DNA from 3 places in the Clostridium felsineum DSM 794 genome. Region 1 is predicted to be linked to each of the others. Evidence: a T-box and tRNA genes for the amino acid it is inferred to sense, from the RefSeq annotation. Region 1 holds a T-box; the other regions hold tRNA genes.

The links. A T-box is a leader RNA that pairs with one kind of tRNA and senses whether it is charged. The one in region 1 lies ahead of leuS (leucine--tRNA ligase), so its partner is inferred to be a tRNA-Leu.
Region 2: it has a tRNA-Leu gene. The T-box ahead of leuS (leucine--tRNA ligase) is inferred to sense a tRNA for this amino acid. The anticodon was not compared.
Region 3: it has a tRNA-Leu gene. The T-box ahead of leuS (leucine--tRNA ligase) is inferred to sense a tRNA for this amino acid. The anticodon was not compared.

The regions. Positions count from the first base shown of each region.
Region 1 is NZ_CP096980.1:3,968,113-3,972,406, forward strand. Features, by position in the region: gene CLFE_RS18545 (DUF5685 family protein) at 1-266, shown strand, start outside; gene CLFE_RS18550 (J domain-containing protein) at 298-894, shown strand; gene CLFE_RS18555 (hypothetical protein) at 909-1,415, shown strand; tRNA gene CLFE_RS18560 (tRNA-Gln) at 1,489-1,565, shown strand; T-box leader at 1,655-1,853, shown strand; gene leuS (leucine--tRNA ligase) at 1,922-4,294, shown strand, end outside.
Region 2 is NZ_CP096980.1:1,858,450-1,862,743, forward strand. Features, by position in the region: gene polA (DNA polymerase I) at 1-210, shown strand, start outside; gene coaE (dephospho-CoA kinase) at 231-836, shown strand; gene CLFE_RS08685 (lytic transglycosylase domain-containing protein) at 837-1,394, shown strand; tRNA gene CLFE_RS08690 (tRNA-Leu) at 1,559-1,641, shown strand; RNA gene ssrS (6S RNA) at 1,649-1,840, shown strand; gene CLFE_RS08700 (DUF3892 domain-containing protein) at 2,018-2,326, shown strand; cyclic di-AMP (ydaO/yuaA leader) riboswitch at 2,484-2,620, shown strand; gene CLFE_RS08705 (LysM peptidoglycan-binding domain-containing protein) at 2,624-3,379, shown strand; gene CLFE_RS08710 (chemotaxis protein) at 3,739-4,294, shown strand, end outside.
Region 3 is NZ_CP096980.1:3,412,855-3,417,148, reverse strand. Features, by position in the region: gene CLFE_RS16300 (hypothetical protein) at 1-144, shown strand, start outside; gene CLFE_RS16295 (helix-turn-helix domain-containing protein) at 236-448, shown strand; gene CLFE_RS16290 (type I restriction endonuclease) at 726-1,871, opposite strand; tRNA gene CLFE_RS16285 (tRNA-Leu) at 2,111-2,194, opposite strand; gene CLFE_RS16280 (YhgE/Pip domain-containing protein) at 2,367-4,294, opposite strand, start outside.

The DNA of each region.
Region 1 (4,294 bases):
TATATATAATAGATGCGTTTGATGATCTTAAAGAAGACCTTGAAAAGCAAAAATTCAATGCAATTAATGCGGCAATGAATTTAAACAATAAACCTTATGAAGAACTGATAAAAGATATATCTCCAAAAATCTCTTTTGTGCTGACAATGTGTGGAAGTAATTGTCTTCATAATTTAAACCTACTCCCACTTAAAACAAATCAAGATATACTTTTTAATATACTTCAATATGGTTTACTTGATAAAATGAATAATCTCAATTTATAAAAGATTTTTTCATACATAAGGAGTGGTAATAATGGATAATCCATATAAAATACTTGGTGTAAACGAAAATGCTTCACAAGACGAAATAAAAAAAGCTTATAGAGAACTTGCTAAAAAATATCATCCAGATCAATACGGAAATAATCCTTTAAAAACTTTGGCAGAAGAAAAAATGCGTGAGATTAATGAAGCTTACGACTTTTTAATGAAAAATTCTCAAAATAACTCATATACAAACTCAAGTAGTGGATACAATAACTACAGTGATGGAAATGTAGATTATGCCTCTATAAGAAATGACTTAAATCGTGGCGATATTAATTCTGCTGAAGCAAAGCTTAACAGAACAAACTTAAGAGATGCTGAATGGTTTTTTCTTATGGGAAATGTGTGTCTTAGACGAGGTTATTATGACAATGCTTACAATTATATACAAAAAGCTTGTAATCTAAATCCTTCTAATCCAGAATATACGAATGCTCTTCAAAGTTTAAGAATGCAGGGTAATTCTTATAGAAATCCTTATAATAATCGTGGATATGGGGATAGAGATTCTCAGTTATGTAATTTATGTATAAGTTTATGGTGTGCTGATACCTTATGTGACTGCATGGGCGGAGGCTGCTAAAAGGAGCTGATAATTTGAAAAAAACTCAAAGTTTAACACGTGGAAGTATTTATACAGCTATTGGGGTAGTATTAATTTATTTATCAAGCATAATACCAGCAGGCAAAATTTCTTTTTTAGTGGCAGCATCTTTAGTAATTCCTCTTTCAATTGTCACTATTGGAATAAGAAATTCTATTATGGTTTATATAACTACTTCAATATTAAGTTTAGTACTTCTAGGCTTCAGACAAAATATAATCATATATATTATATTATTTGGTAACTTTGGTTTTATAAAATTATATATAGAAAAACTTAGAAGACTACCTCTTGAATTTTTACTTAAACTCATTTATTTTAATGCAGCTATATTTATAATATATGCACTTTACAAAACTCTATTTTTAAGTATACCTTATAAAAATTTGCCTATTTATGCGATTATTGTAGTTCTTGAATTGGTTTTTCTACTTTATGATTACATTATTTCTCTTTTTGTGTTCTACATAAACAGACATCTTACAAAATTTTTGAGATGACCATTGACATATTATAAAAATTTGCTATAATATTAATTGTTGCTATTATTTAGCATAATTATAAGTGACTTAATGCCCTATAGCCAAATTGGTAAGGCACCTGATTCTGGTTCAGGCACTGTGTAGGTTCGAGTCCTGCTAGGGCAGCCAAAAGCTTCAATTTTTATTGGAGCTTTTTATTGTATATTTACAATAAATTTGGGCTATTTTATAATTATTTAAAAGATTATATTTGAATATTAAAGGCTTTGAACAAGAGTAGTAGTATTTTTTTATTTTTAAGAGAGCTGTTGTATGGTGTGAAACAGTAATAAATAATATGAACTCGCTTGGGAGCTTATTTGCAGAAAAGCAAGTACGGCTTATGTCGTTAATTTTTTAAGTGAGGTATTTTCCTAACTTGAGTGGTACCGCGGAAGTAAGGCTTTCGTCTCAATATTGAGATGAAAGCTTTTTTTGTATATATTCTTAAAAGCTTTATTGAAAAAATTATAGGAGGCAATAATATGAGTACTTACAGTACAAAAATTGATGAGAAATGGCAAAAAAAATGGGAAGAAACAGATATTTATAAATTTGATGAAAATGATCTAAAGAAAAAATTATATGTATTAGAGATGTTCTCTTACCCTTCTGGTGCAAAGCTTCATGCAGGTCACTGGTTTAACTATGCTCCAGTAGACTCCTGGGCAAGATTCAAAAAAATGACTGGTTTTAATGTATTTCAACCAATGGGTTTTGACGCATTTGGTCTTCCTGCAGAAAACTACGCTATAAAAACAGGAATTCACCCTAAAGATTCTACACTAAAAAATATTGAAACCATGGAAAAACAATTAAAATCTATGGGTGCAATGTTTAATTGGGATCACGAAGTAATAACTTGCATGCCTGATTATTATAAATGGACTCAATGGCTATTCTTAGAACTTTACAAGAATGGTCTTGCTTATAGAAAAAAAGCTCCAGCAAACTGGTGCCCTAGCTGTAATACAGTTTTAGCTAATGAACAAGTTGTAGACGGTACTTGTGAAAGATGCGGAACTGAGGTTATAAAAAAAGATTTAACTCAATGGTTCTTTAAAATAACTAATTATGCTGAAGAACTTCTACAAAAACTAGATGAACTTGATTGGCCTGAAAAAACAAAAGCAATGCAAAAGCACTGGATAGGAAAATCAAAAGGTGCTGAAGTAACCTTTAAGGTAGCTGACATTGACTTGAAATTTGATGTATTTACTACAAGAGTTGACACACTTTCAGGTGTAACTTACGTAGTACTTGCACCTGAAAGTCCTCTAGCAGATGAACTTACAAAGCCAGAATTTAAAGAAGAAGTTGAAGCATATAAACTTCAAGCTCAAAAACAATCTGAAATCGAAAGACAATCAATTACTAGAGAAAAAACAGGTGTATTCACAGGCTCTTATGCTATAAATCCTATAAATAATAAAAAAGTTCCTATTTGGATAGCTGATTATGTAATATACACTTATGGTACTGGTGCTGTTATGGCAGTTCCTTCACATGATGATAGAGATTTTGCTTTTGCAACTAAATATAAGCTTCCAATAATAAGAGTTGTTGAGGGTGGAGATACACTTCCATTTACAGGCTATGGTCCTCTTGTTAACAGCGGCGAATTTGATGGTCTTAAAGCTGCGGCTGCTAAGGAAGCTATTGTAAATAAACTTTCTAAAGATGAGCTTGGAAGATGGAAGGTAAATTACAGACTTCGTGACTGGCTTGTTTCAAGACAAAGATATTGGGGTGCTCCAATACCAGTAGTATACTGTGACAAATGTGGAATAGTACCAGTGCCAGAAAAAGATCTTCCAGTAGAATTGCCTTATAATGTAGAATTTAAACCTACTGGTAAATCTCCTTTGGACTCTTCTGAGGATTTCATTAATACAACATGTCCTCATTGCGGAGGTCCTGCGAAAAGAGAATCTGATACTTTAGATACTTTTGTATGTTCTTCTTGGTACTATTTAAGATATGCAGATAACAAAAATAGTGATAAACCCTTTGATCCAGAAAAAATAAATGAAATGCTTCCTGTAGATAAATACGTAGGTGGTCCTGAACACGCATGTATGCATCTACTTTATGCAAGATTTATAACAAAAGCCTTAAGAGATATTGGATACCTTAAATTTGATGAACCCTTCTTATCCTTACGCCACCAAGGATTAATTCTAGGTCCTGATGGTCAAAAAATGAGTAAATCAAAAGGAAATACAATTTCTCCTGATGATATTATAGAAGAGCATGGTTCTGATGTATTTAGAATGTATTTAATGTTTGGCTTCGACTACGCTGAAGGCGGTGCTTGGAGTGATGATGGCGTAAAAGCAATGGCTAAATTCGTAGATAGACTTTCAAGAGCAATTGAAACTGCAAAAGAAGAAATCAACAATAAATCCAACTCAAAAACAGACATGGGAAAAGAAGAAAAAGAGCTAAATTACGTTAGAAATCATTCAATAAAAGCTGTAACAGAGGATATGGATAAATTCCAATTTAACACTTGTATAGCTAGACTTATGGAATTTACAAACTCTTTGTCAAAATATCTAACTGTAGCTAATAAAAATGTTGAACTTCTTCGTGCTACTACAATTGATATAATAAAATTAATAGCACCATTTGCACCTCACTTTGCTGAAGAAGAGTGGAGTTTACTTGATGGTAACTATTCAGTTTTCAATGAAACATGGCCAAAATTTGATAAAAAAGCTCTTGTAAAAGATGAAGTTGAAATAGCCGTTCAAGTAAATGGTAAGATTAAAGCCAAAATAAACGTATCTACAAGCTTAGTAGATGATGAAATTAAAGCTGCTGCATTAGATGATGATAAAGTTAAGGCAGCAACT
Region 2 (4,294 bases), 2.1 Mb from region 1:
ATGGTCAATGTGTATAGAAAAATTAAAGAATTAAAGCTTAAAAGTAGTCTTATACTTCAGGTTCACGATGAGCTTATTTTAAATGTTTATATGGATGAACTTGAAAAGGTAAAAGAACTGGTAAAAAGTGAAATGGAAAAAGTCATGGAGCTTAAGGTTCCTTTAGAAGTAGATATAGAGTCAGGTAAGACCTGGTATGAAGCAAAATAATCTGTTTGGTGGTGGGTATTATGTTGAAAATTGGTTTAACAGGAGGAATTGGCAGTGGAAAAAGCACAATATCAAGAATATTTAAAGAAAGACAAATTCTTGTAGTTGATGCAGATAACGTTGCAAGAGGTGAGCTAAAAGAACATCCTGAAATATTAACTGATGTTAAAAATAAGTTTGGGGATAGTTTTTTTGATGAAAGAGGAGAATTTAAAAGAAAAGATTTTGGAAACTTTATTTTTAGTAGTGATATTCATAAAAAAGAATATGAAGATATAATAATGCCATATATAAAGAAAGATATAAAAAGAACTATGGACCTTTATGAAAGTCTTAATGAAAATGTATGTGTATTAGATGCACCAACTTTAATAGAAAGTGGTATTTACAAGGATATGGATATAAATATACTTGTATGGGTTGATCAAGCTACTCAAATAGAAAGAGTTAAGAAGAGGGATGGCCTTTCGGAAAAAGAGGTTATTATGAGAATAAATTCACAAATGTCTTTAGAAGAAAAGAAAACCTATGTTGATTTTATTATTGATAACCGTAAAGACTTTGAGAGTACAATTAAACAAATTGACAGAATAATGGAATCTATAAGTATAATGAAGGGAAAATAAATGAAATCTAAATCTAAAATTTTTATATTTATAATAATAATAATTGCTTTGATTGTAGCGTTAAATACAAGAAATATATTAAAACATTTTTATCCGGTGAGATATGTGAGTTATATAGAGAAGTATTCTAAAGAAAATAATCTTGATCCGTATTTTGTTATGGCAGTGGTAAGAGTGGAAAGTAATTTTAATGCATCAGCAAGATCAAACAAGGATGCTTATGGTCTTATGCAAATAACTCCAGAAACTGCTGAATGGGCAGCGGAGAAAATGGGATTAACAGGTTTTAAGGTTGAAGATCTTACAGACCCTGAAATTAATATAAAAATAGGATGCTGGTATTTAAAAGATCTATCAAATGAGTTTGGTGGAGATTGGACATTAATTCTTGCAGCTTATAATGGTGGAAGAGGCAATGTTAAAAAATGGTTAAACAATAAGAAAAACTCTAAGGATGGAAAAACGCTGCACTATATACCTTATGGTGAGACTAACAAATATGTTAAAAAGGTAATGATGGATTATAAAGTTTATAAAAGATTGTATGAGAATAATTAATGTAATATCCTATGTATGTATGTTAATATTTTGTACATGCATAGGATAAACTTTAATAGTATTTTTAATATACATATAATTAATTTATAAAATAAAATATTTTTTGTTGACAAAAGTATTTTATGTAGTATAATAATCATTGTCAGTTCTTTTAGGACTAGTATGCGAGGGTGGCGGAATTGGCAGACGCGCACGTTTGAGGGGCGTGTGGGCAACCGTACGGGTTCAAGTCCCGTCCTTCGCACCAAAATGAATAATTTCTGAAGTATTTGTTAAGCTCTTATTTTGAACCTACAGTTCAAACAAGGGAGTTCGATATTTAGATGATTATATGCGCTTCAAGTGAATCCTTTTACGGTATTGAATGAGATAGAGGCATCTGTGAGGACACCCACCTATCAGATAGATAGGTGTCAAAATTAGGGCAGCGGTATTTTGGATTTCCATTTGAATGTATAGAGAGACTTAGGTCTCTCTTTTTATTTTACGTAATATTTGATAAAAAATCACTTAATAAAAGGACTTTTGTTATTTAATGAGAATTATTTGAAGGTTAAAGTTCTATTAAAATAAAAAAATAAATATCTATATAATAAATAGTTTATAGGAGAGGGGATTCTGCCTTGAAAAACGTTTATGATTACGGAATATATGCTGTTCATTATGACAAGAATGATAAAAGTAATATTATACAATTTACTAAAGTTTGCTTTATAAAAAATAATAATGTAAGTATGCCGATTGAATTTTCAAGAGATTTTTTAATTGCTGATATAGAGGACGGAAATAAATATTATACTATGTATAAGAAAAATAATAGGTGGGAAAAGAAGGAATGTGTAAATATTAAGTATATAAATGGAAATCCTTATGTAAAAATAAACTTAAATAATCTAGAGAGCGATGAATTAGGGGAACTGCCGGAATACTGATAATAACGTTTACAATGGTTTTGGTTATACAATTATAAACTAGGCAGTGTGAAAATAAATATTCCTTAGTTGCCATAAATTTTGCATAGATTAGTCATATTTTATTTGCTAGAATGTTAGCCATAGGGTTTCTGAATCAATTAATTGAATTAGGAACCCTATAAAATTGCCGAATCTTAAGTTTTTAAGTACGGGGGAACACATTGTGGGTGAATCTTACAAGTATATATGTAAGTAGGGTGCCTTCAACCCGAATCCGTAAGCTAACCTCGGAGGCATTAGTAGAAGGGAGAAAATATGATAAAATCTAAATTTAAATTTTTGTTTTTTGCAGCAATTTTAGCTTTTGGTGGAATGGGAAAAAGTGTTGTACAAGCTGCTACTTATAGTGTAAAAAGTGGAGATACACTTTATAGTATAAGCAGAAACTATGGTACTAACTATAATTATCTTATAGCTGCTAATAGGTTGCAAAGCAATGCAATTTATGTAGGACAGAAACTTCAAGTTCCAGACGTAAAGTATACAGTAAAAAGTGGAGATACGCTATATCTTATTTCTAAAAAGTTTGGAGTATCTTTTAATGATATAAAACTTGCTAATAATATATGGAATAATTCCCTTAAGATAGGACAAGTTATAGTGATTCCTGTTATCACAACTACAGCACCTAGTTATGTGATTTCTTGTACAAGCTCGGAAGTTGACTTGTTAGCAAGACTTATAAATGCAGAAGCTGGAGGGGAAAGTTACAATTCGATGGTTGCAGTAGGAGCTGTAATCGTAAATAGAGTTCAAAGTGGTACTTTTCCGAATACGATTACAAATGTAATATATCAGGTATCTAATGGATATTATCAGTTTACACCTGTTTTGAATGGAACTATAAATAAAAGTGCGACTGCGGCATCTTTAAATGCGGCAAAAGAAGCTCTTCGTGGAGTAGATCCTACAAAAGGAGCTTTGTATTTTTATGATAATACGGTAACTAATACGTGGCTTACTTCAAAGCCTGTATCACTTGTGTCTGGAAAATTAATTTTTGCATACTAGTGAATAATTTAAAGGGGCTCTAAAAGGAGTCCCTTTAAATTTGTTTTATAATTAAAAAAATATTTTTTGTTATAATAAATATAAGAATGAATGTAATAGAATTAGCTAATGATATATATAAACTATAATAATTTTTATAAAACTGACGATATATATATAGAATACAATTTAGGATATAAATTTAAAATTTGTCAGTGTAAGCGTACATAAGTTAAAATCTACTTTAGCTTAAGAAGGTAAAGTTAATAATATAAGCATAAAACCGGCATAAACTAACTAAAAACGTTAGGATTACTTCAGTTTAATAACATTTGAATGTATTGTAGGAATTAAAATAAATTGAAAGGTAGGAATTAATTATGGAGAGTAATATATTATTAGAATCAGGAACAGGGGAATTAGAAGTCCTTGAGTTTGTAATAGGAGATAGACATTTTGCTATTAATATTATAAAAGTTAAAGAAGTAGTAGAAGTAGAAGGTGGAAAAATAACAAAATTGCCAGAAACCAATCCTGCAATAGCTGGACTTATATTGTGCAGAAATGAAATAATAACTCTCGTTGATTTGAAATATGTTATAACTAAAGGACAAAAGGTTGAATCATGTTCAAAAGTAATTATATGCGAATTTAATAAGGTAAGAGTTGCTTTTAATATTGATGCTATAGTTGGAGTACATCGTGTTAAATGGGAAGAAATTTTAAAACCAGATAATGTTGCTGAAAATCCATTAGTTATAGGTCATGTAATTTTAGGCGATAAAATACTTCTTATGCTTGATTTCGAGAAAATAGTTACAGATATAAGTCCTAGCACAGGAATAAGCCAAGAAAGAATCGGAAATATAGAATATGATAAGAATAGAGCAACTGTGAGAATAGCAATGGCAGACGATTCTACTCTTATAAGGAAAC
Region 3 (4,294 bases), 560 kb from region 1:
GTAGTCTTTATTATAATAAGTATTGTAGCAGCGATTATAGCATCAAAATTGCAAGGAAGAACTATGATGATTTTTATAATTATATCTGTAGTTTTTGGATTGTCGGGAGTAGGAGTTATATTTAAGAATGAAAAGGGGAAATAAAAACATTTGATAAGTGAATTAGACAATATGTTTAATTCACTTATCATAATGTTAAGCCCAATTTAATATATTATATTAGGTGGGTGATGAAATGAAAATTAAACATATAAATTTGGATGTATGCAAAGCAAAGGCAGGAATACGTACAGATACAGAACTGTCAAAGCGTACTGGAATAAGTAGGACTACGTTAATAAATTATCGGGATAAGAGAAAGTTTTGCAGTATAACACTTAAGAATCTTATGTTTTTATGCAGTATTTTAAACTGTAAGATTGAGGATCTGGTTGAATTTGAATATTAAAGTATAACGAAAAAAGGCTTAGATTAATTTCTAAGTCCTTTTTACTATACATATTTAATTAAGAAGAGTATTTATTTTTTTTCTACCTATTTTATTATTTCCAAGTTAAGTTAATTTATACATAAAGTCCCTACCCTACCGAATATTTCTTTGGAAATATTAAGAAATTAGCTTGTCTCAACGAGAGGGGAGGGGACTCTATTAAGTTATCTATTAAAATTATTGACACTAAAAATAATTTTATACAATAAAAACATAAACCTAAAGAATTAATATTTTATTCTAATTCCTCGAAGCAAGATATAATTAGTTTATCAAGTTTTTTTATATCTAAATGTGAATTTATATAAATTCTTGATTCACCTATACCTTTAGGTGCTTGTTCTATTTTAAAATCTTCTGCAAGTTCCTGAGCTTTTTCGATAGGTAATTTAGTTAGTATGTTTTTATTTGCCATATCTAATTGAATTCGTATAAACCATTTGGTTGAATTTTTGTTAAAAATAGAGAAATAACTTGTGGTGTCTTTATAATTAATATTATCTAAATTTTTATTTGCATTCTTAAGAATAGATTTTACAATATCAAATGTTTCTAATTCTTCCTTAGTGGTTATAATTTCTTTTTTTTGACGTTCACGAGATAATGTGTTATTTTTAGATTCATCACTAGAATTTTGGACATCAATAATTTTAGAATCATCATTTATTGCAGCAGCTTCTTGTTGAAGTAGGCCTTTACTAACAATATCTAATACAGCATTTGAAATTGCTTTTTTTACTATTGGTCTGAATCTTTCCAATACATTATTGGTTACACGTATATTACTAAAATCTTTTATCAAAAATCTTACAAATTCATCACTTGGATTTTTGAATAGGTCTTTTAGAGTATCATTTAATGCAGAAGTGTATACAAGCTCTTCTGCATATTTAACTAAATAATCTGTATCAAAAGATTCTTTTTTAAACTTTGATACATTCTCAATGTCAGAATCACTCATATTGGTTATATCAAAAACTAAAAATGGTTCGTCATCCATAATATTATCAGCAGTTAAATCTGTGAAAAATTTATAATGTATTCCATTGGTTAATATACCAATTTTAACTTCTGGGACTGCATTAAAGTATCTTGAAAGTTGAGCGTCGTGATTAGACAAATCTTCATCAATTGACTTGGCTTCTAAAAATGCGATGGGAACATTATCTTTAAAAAGAGCATAGTCGACTTTTTCTCCTTTTTTCTTTCCGAAATCAGCTACATATTCAGGACGTATTTCTAATGGGTTGAATACGTCGAATCCAAGTACTTGTAAGAGTGGAATAATAAGAGCTTGTTTTGTCATTTCCTCATTAGTTATATGTACTTTTCTTTCATTAATTTGTATTGATAATTTTTGTAAATCCTCTTTAAACGCCATAATATAACCTCCTAAAAATTATGTAATAAAGTTAATTTCTACATAAAGTTCAATATTCCTCTAAATAAAATAAGGGTAGCAAAATTTATTTGCTACCCACTAGAGCTGTTTAAATATCTATAGATATTTAAGAGCTTTAATATATAGTATTTAATTTGATGACAATGTGATGACAAATTAATAAAAATAAAAGAGAGCATTAAATTAATAATACTCTCTAAAGCCTTGAAAATTCTTAGTGCCGGAGGCGGGAGTCGAACCCGCATGGTATCACTACCGACGGATTTTGAGTCCGTTGCGTCTGCCAATTCCACCACTTCGGCGCATCAACATGTAATAATATATCATATATTAGAATACTAGTCAAGTTTTTTTGTTAAGATTTAGGTATAAGTTATATTTCATTTATAATAATAAGTATTTAAGTAGTATTTTAATTTAGGAAACTAACAGCAATTAATAGGACACTGGGTTTGAGCCAGTGTCCTTCATATTTTACAATCCAGATTCTTTAAATTTATGTTCCATAGTTTTTGTTAGCTTATGGAAAGGTTTCTTTAAAACCGTCATACAGAAGAAAAATACAACAAAACAGCCTAAAGCTAAAATATTTTTATAAACAGTACTCCATATTGGACCAGAAATAGCTTCTCTAAAACCGTTTATTCCGTAAGTAAAAGGCCAAAGAGGTTCAAGCATTCCAAAAATTTTAGGATTTGTTTGTATTGGATATATACCTCCAGCTCCTGCAATTTGAAATACCATTATTACAACTGCGATAGCTTTACCTACATTACCAAAGATAGCAACTAAGGTAAATATAATAAATGTGAAGGTAACTGAGCATATCCATCCAAAGATTAGAAGCATAAGCATATTTTGTGGATTTACACCAAGTAAATATACATCTCCAAGGACTATAATCGTACTTTGAATAAGTGATAATATTAAAAATAGAAGCATCTTACCAAAATGTTTTTGCCAAATATTTAGGCGATCCTTTTGGGTTGAGTTTTTAAATTCTGTTGTAAGTAATGAGGACAACAGTAGAACTCCAACCCAAATTGCAAGTACAGAATAAAAAGGTGTTAAACCAACACCAAATACTCCCTGACCGTATACATCAACTTCTTTTGTTATAAGCGGTGAGGAGATAAAGCTTGCAAGTTCATCTGTGTTCATGGACAAAAGCTTAGTTAGACTATTTATATCATCATCACTTAAAGAATTCATTTTGTTGTTTATATTGTTTAAGTCTAAAGATAGGGATGAAAGTTTATTGTTTAACTCATTTGCTTGATTTACAGAAAGCTGACTACTTGCTATACCATAGTTTGCTAAGGCATTAAGTTCTGGAACTACAACTTTCGTACTCTCTAAAACACCGCTTATGTCAGTCAAGTTATTATTTAAATTATCACCTATGTTATTTAAAACAGGCAATACTGTAGAGTAAAGGCTGTTTGATGAATTTAACATGCTAAGTGAAAGCTGATTTGTCAAATTAGACAATGCATCAATCTCACCATTTATTGTATCCTTTGGTGCACCTGAATCAACAGAAGTTTTTAGCTGGTTTAAAGAAGTAGAAGCATTATTAACAGAAGAATCTAATCCCTGAAAACTATTTATTAGTGAATTTATATTGGGATTTGGATTAGTCTTTATAATAGATTGAAGGTAATCTAAATCCGATTTTAAAATGGAGTTCATGGAACTATTTATATTAATCAATTGATTTACTATATTATCTAAATCTGAAGTTGAACCATCCGAATTTTTTAACTGACTAAGCAGAGCTTGAAACTGACCATTTTTAGCTTGAACATCTACCATATCATTATTTAAGTTATTAGAGGAAGTAGTTAAAGTCTGCTTTGTCTGTGATATTAAATCCTTACTGCTCTCAGCAGCATTTTGAAGCTTAGTTATTTGATCTGTTATTTTAGGCAAATTTGTTTGAAGCCTAGATAAATAGGCACTTATATTTTCTGCACTTTTGTTTGCATTTTGTATCTGATTTTGAGTATCACCAAGATTTTTAGTGGCCTCATTTAGAGTCTCTTTAAGTGCTACAATATTTGACTTATTAAGAGTGTTACTATTAGATTTTATTAACTTTAGTGCTTCTTTTGTAACGGTATTTACAAAATTAACCTTTAATTCCTCTGCTAAATGATCCTTAGCAGTGTTAGTTATTTTTGAAGCTATGGCATTGAGCTTCTCATTTCCCCTGTAAACAATAGCAGGTTTTTCTGGGGTTGGAGTTGTTAGGCTTACAAGACCACTTGAAAAATTGCTTGGTATGTCTAAAAGGGCATAATACTTTCCTTCATTTAAACCATAATTTCCCTGCCATTCATCTACAAATGTCCAATCTATGGATTTATTCTTTTTTAATTCAGCTACAATTTCATTACCTG